Regions from separate parts of the Embleya sp. NPDC050493 genome, predicted to be linked through region 1. Evidence: riboswitches for the same ligand, from Rfam matches in the RefSeq annotation. Region 1 holds a riboswitch; the other holds the start of a gene.
The links. A riboswitch is a leader RNA that binds a small molecule or an ion and turns the genes downstream of it on or off. The one in region 1 is predicted to bind cobalamin.
Positions count from the first base shown of each region.

Region 2: it holds a riboswitch for cobalamin, as region 1 does, so the genes downstream of both, ACIBM5_RS23785 ((2Fe-2S) ferredoxin domain-containing protein) here and metE (5-methyltetrahydropteroyltriglutamate--homocysteine S-methyltransferase) in region 1, are expected to answer to the same signal.

Region 1 covers NZ_JBITHP010000044.1:32,998-35,190, reverse strand. The annotation lists gene ACIBM5_RS44030 (BtrH N-terminal domain-containing protein) at 1-434, opposite strand, end outside; cobalamin riboswitch at 847-1,013, shown strand; gene metE (5-methyltetrahydropteroyltriglutamate--homocysteine S-methyltransferase) at 1,188-2,193, shown strand, end outside.
Region 2 covers NZ_JBITHP010000012.1:165,155-167,347, reverse strand. The annotation lists gene ACIBM5_RS23790 (carbohydrate-binding protein) at 1-505, opposite strand, end outside; gene ACIBM5_RS23785 ((2Fe-2S) ferredoxin domain-containing protein) at 730-1,212, opposite strand; cobalamin riboswitch at 1,344-1,515, opposite strand; gene ACIBM5_RS23780 (GntR family transcriptional regulator) at 1,729-2,193, shown strand, end outside.

The DNA.
Region 1 (2,193 bases):
CCGCCCTGCTGGTCGGTGTCCACCAGGTAGGCGGAGTGGTCGTCGTAGCCGTACATGGCGACGACGTGGCCGCCGAAGTGGACCTTCGACCCGAAGTAGTCCAAGTGGTAGCTGTCGAGTTGCAGCCCGACCGGTCGACCGGCGTCGATGACGGCTGTCACGTTCTCCCACGCCTTGCGCGGAGAGGCGGTTTCCCGGACCAGGAGTTCGTACCCGAGTCCGGTCGCCAGGTTTTTGGTGAGCTCGAACGGCTTGACCCGTCCCCCGAGGAAGGGGAAGCCCATGCTCTTGCTGTCCCAGTAGACGAAGGACAGGCCGGAGCCGAGGCCGAAGAGCATCGGCTCGGACAGATCGAGTCCTTGCCGGCGCAGCAACACCCCCAGAGTCGTCGTCTCGCAGTGCTGCGTGCCTCGGGCATCGATGTCCATCACCATGGTCACGCCGTGTTCTCCTCGCCAGGAATCGTCAGCCGGGTCATCGGTTCTTCATGCGGTGCCGGTTTCGCTCGACGTGTCCGCGGCTGGTGGCTGGGCCCCTCGCGGATGAACTCGGCGCGCGCACGGGGAGATCATGCCGCGCGCGGCCCAGCGAAGCGAGACGGCCCCGGCCGCCGCCCGCGAAGCCTTCGACGTCGCCCCTCACACCGGGATCCGCACCGCGGTTCGGCCGGCGGCCGGATCACCGGAGTGGCGGGTCACCGGGCTCACCGAAGGCGAGGCCGCGACCCTTTCGGGCCGCGTACCGCGCGGATGCACCGCGCCGCGCCGTCCACTCGGTGGACTCGCGTTCCGAACCCGCCCGCGGCCGGCTAAGCTGGCGGATGCAGTCGGTTCGCCCTGCCCGCCAGGCAGACGCGTCGTAAGAGGGAACCCGGTGTGAATCCGGGACTGCCCCGCAGCGGTGAGTGGGAACGACCGCCGTCAACAGCACTGGGCCCGTACCGGGCCCGGGAAGCGACGGCCAGTAGGAGTCCGCCTTTTCGGTGGGCGCGCCCACGAGTCCGAAGACCTGCCACTGCCCGTGCGCCGCCGAAGCGCACGGTGATCTCGGTGACCTCGTGGGCGGGTCGGCGGACAACCCGGTGGGACACGTGCGCGAGTGCGCCGAAGTGGCCCCCGCGGTTTGCCATCCCTTCGCGCCTTCGATCCGTCCCGGGATCCCGGAGACGACTCGCGAAGGAGAGTTCCGTGACCACCAAGTCCGCAGCCGCGGCAGCACGCGCCACCGTGTACGGCTACCCCCGACAGGGCCCGCGCCGAGAGCTGAAGAAGGCCATCGAGGGCTACTGGGCCGGTCGGGTCACCGCCGACGCGCTCGGCGACGCCTCGGCCGAACTGCGCCACGCCAACTGGCGTCGGCTCGCCGATGCCGGGATCCACGAGGTTCCCACCGGTGACTTCTCGCTCTACGACCACGTCCTGGACACCAGCGTGATGGTCGGCGCGATCCCGGCCCGACACCGTGCCGCCGTCGAAGCCGACGCCCTGGACGGCTACTTCGCGATGGCGCGCGGCACCCGGGATGTGGCGCCGCTGGAGCTGACCAAGTGGTTCGACACCAACTACCACTACCTGGTCCCCGAGCTGGGCCCCGACACCGCGTTCTCCGCGAACTCCGTCAAGCAGGTCGCCGAGTTCGCGGAGGCCACCGCGCTGGGGCTGACCGCGCGCCCGGTGCTCGTGGGCCCGCTTACCTTTCTCCTGTCCGCCAAGCCCGCGCCGGGCGTCGCGGCCGACTTCCGGCCGCTGACCCTGCTGGACCGCCTGTTGCCGGTGTATGCCGAGGTGCTCGCCGACCTGCGGGCCGCCGGCGCCGAGTGGGTGCAACTCGACGAGCCCGCCCTGGTCCAGGACCGCAGCTTCGCCGAACTCAACGCCACCGCACGTGCGTACCGCGACCTGGGCGGTCTCACCGACCGACCCAGGCTGCTGGTCGCCTCGTACTTCGATCGTCTCGGCGAGGCGTTGCCGATTCTGGCCAAGGCCCCGATCGAGGGCCTCGCCCTGGACTTCACCGGTGCGGCGGCCGCCAACCTGGACGCACTGGCAGCGGTCGGCGGGCTGCCCGGCAAGCGTCTGGTCGCCGGCGTCGTCGACGGCCGCAACGTGTGGATCAACGACCTCGGCAAGTCGCTGACCGTGCTCGGCACTCTGCTGGGCCTGGCCGACCGCGTCGACGTCGCGGCCTCCTGCT
Region 2 (2,193 bases), on a different contig from region 1:
CGGCGTTCTCGTACTCGGGCTCCTCCAGGTCGAAGTCCAGCGCCTTGAGCGAGTACTTGTCGATCACCTGCTGGTACGCGGCGGCGGTCGCTTCGGGAGTGCCGCAGGTCTGGCCGAGCTTGGTGCCGCCGTAGCCGCCGGCGGATGCCGAGACGTCACCACCCTTGGCCCGGATCGCGGCGATCACACCGGCCACCGCGGTATCCGTCGAGGTCGGCTTGGTGCCGTCCCAAGTCGGCGTACAACCACCGCCGTTGGGGGCCAGGATGAAGGCGAGCTGGAACGCCTTCAGGCCGGTGGCGTCCATCACCGCGCCGGCGTCCGGCGGGTCGTTGTCGAGCGGCATCAGGTAGGGGGCGGCGGCGTACCAGTTGCTGCCGATGCCGGTGGCCGCCGGGGACGCGGCGGGGCCGGCGGCGGTCGCACCACCGGTGAATGCGAACAGCGAGATCAATCCGGCCGACGCGGCGGCAGCGGCCAGGACGGGGACGTAGCGACGTGCCACGGGGGACTCCCTCGATGGACTTGGTATAGACCAATGGCCAAAGGGTGGCCTTCCGCTTCCGGCCCGTCAATACATTGGACTGGACCAATTTTCCCGATGTTCCGCATCGGTGTCGGCCGCCCGGCCGGTCCGGCGCCCGATGTTCGTCCGGGCGTCGCCCGGGTGGGGCGGCCTTTTCGTCGGGTCGTCTTCGCGGCCGGGCAGGCTTCGGGGATGAGCCCTCGTCAGGAGTCCAACCCCTGCCGGGCCTTGCGGTTCGGCGTGAATTCGTACAGGTCCAACACCCCCGGGGCGTCCGCGATCCCCGGACCGCCCGCCGCCGCCCACGCCGCTATCTCGCCGGTCGTCTCGGGGTCGTTGACCGTCCCGAACCAGGTCGGCCGGCCGCCCGCCGCACGGCCCGTCGGCGAGGGTTGCACGACGACCACGTTGCCGCGCTCGCACGGACCCAGACAGTCGCTGAGCCGGACCGCGACCCGAGTGCCGGCCAGGGCCGCGCCCAGCGCGGCCGGTTGGCCCGCGTGATCCGTACCCGCGATCTTGGCGGTGCCGCAACAGCAGCCCCGGCACACGGTGATCGTGCAGGCGGCCGAATCGGCGGGCTGCTTGGGCTGTTTCGGCTGCTTGGGCTGCGCCGCGCGATCACGACGAGCGGCACGTTGCGAGCGGTCGGAGCGATCGGAGCGGGAGCGGTCGGAGCGGGTCATGGGAACTCTCCTTCGCGAGTTCGATCCGGGTCCCGACCGAGACGAAGCGGCGGAGCCGGCCACGAACACGCGACCGACCCTCCCGCGGGGCCCCGGACGGGCCGCGCACGGTCGGGCCGCGCACGGGCGAAGGCAGGTCTTCGGACTCGTGGGCACGTCGGCCCGTCCGGGCACCGACACCTACCGGCCGTCGCTTCCCGGACACCGTGCTCGGCGTCCAGTGCGTGATGACGGCTCTCGTTCCCACTCACCGCTGCGGGGCAGTTCCGGACTCGCACCGGATTCCCTCTTGCGACACGCACCCCGGTCGGGGGCGTGAACCATTCGCGCAGGTCAGCTTAGGCGCCGGCGGCCCGGGCAGGGTGATGTGAGCCAGGTCACCGGGAACTTCGACCGACTTGGTCTGGACCTTTCGTGGTCCGACGCGGTTATATTCAACCGTCTTTACTAAACCGAGCATGCAATAAGTCCGCGCCGCGCAGGCGTCGGCCAGCCGAGGGGGCGTCCGTGAGCAGCATGGCGACATTGCCGGACGAAGCGGTCTTCGGCGAGCCCAAGTACTGGCAACTGCGCACCTCGCTGCTGAAGGCGATCGAGGAGGACTTCAGCTCCGGCGACATCCTCCCCAACGAGCGCGACCTCGCCGCCCGCTTCGGCGTCGCCCGGGCCACCCTGCGGCACGCGCTGGAGCAGCTCGAACTCGAAGGCCGCCTGGTCCGCAAGCGCGGCGCCGGCACCACCGTCGCCGGACCGCGTGTGGACGTCTCGCTCAGCGCCGACGGCGAGGGCTGGCCGGGCGTGGACCTGCGCGACCGCGAGGTGATCGACTGCGCCACGGTGCCGGTGACCGACGACTTCGCGGACACCCTCAAGGGCCGCCCCTCGGCCCTGGTGCACCGGCTGCGCCGCCGCCAGTTCTCCATGCGCCAGGTGGTCGGCCTGGAATGCCTGTACGTCTCCCGCGCCGTCGTGCCCTCGTTG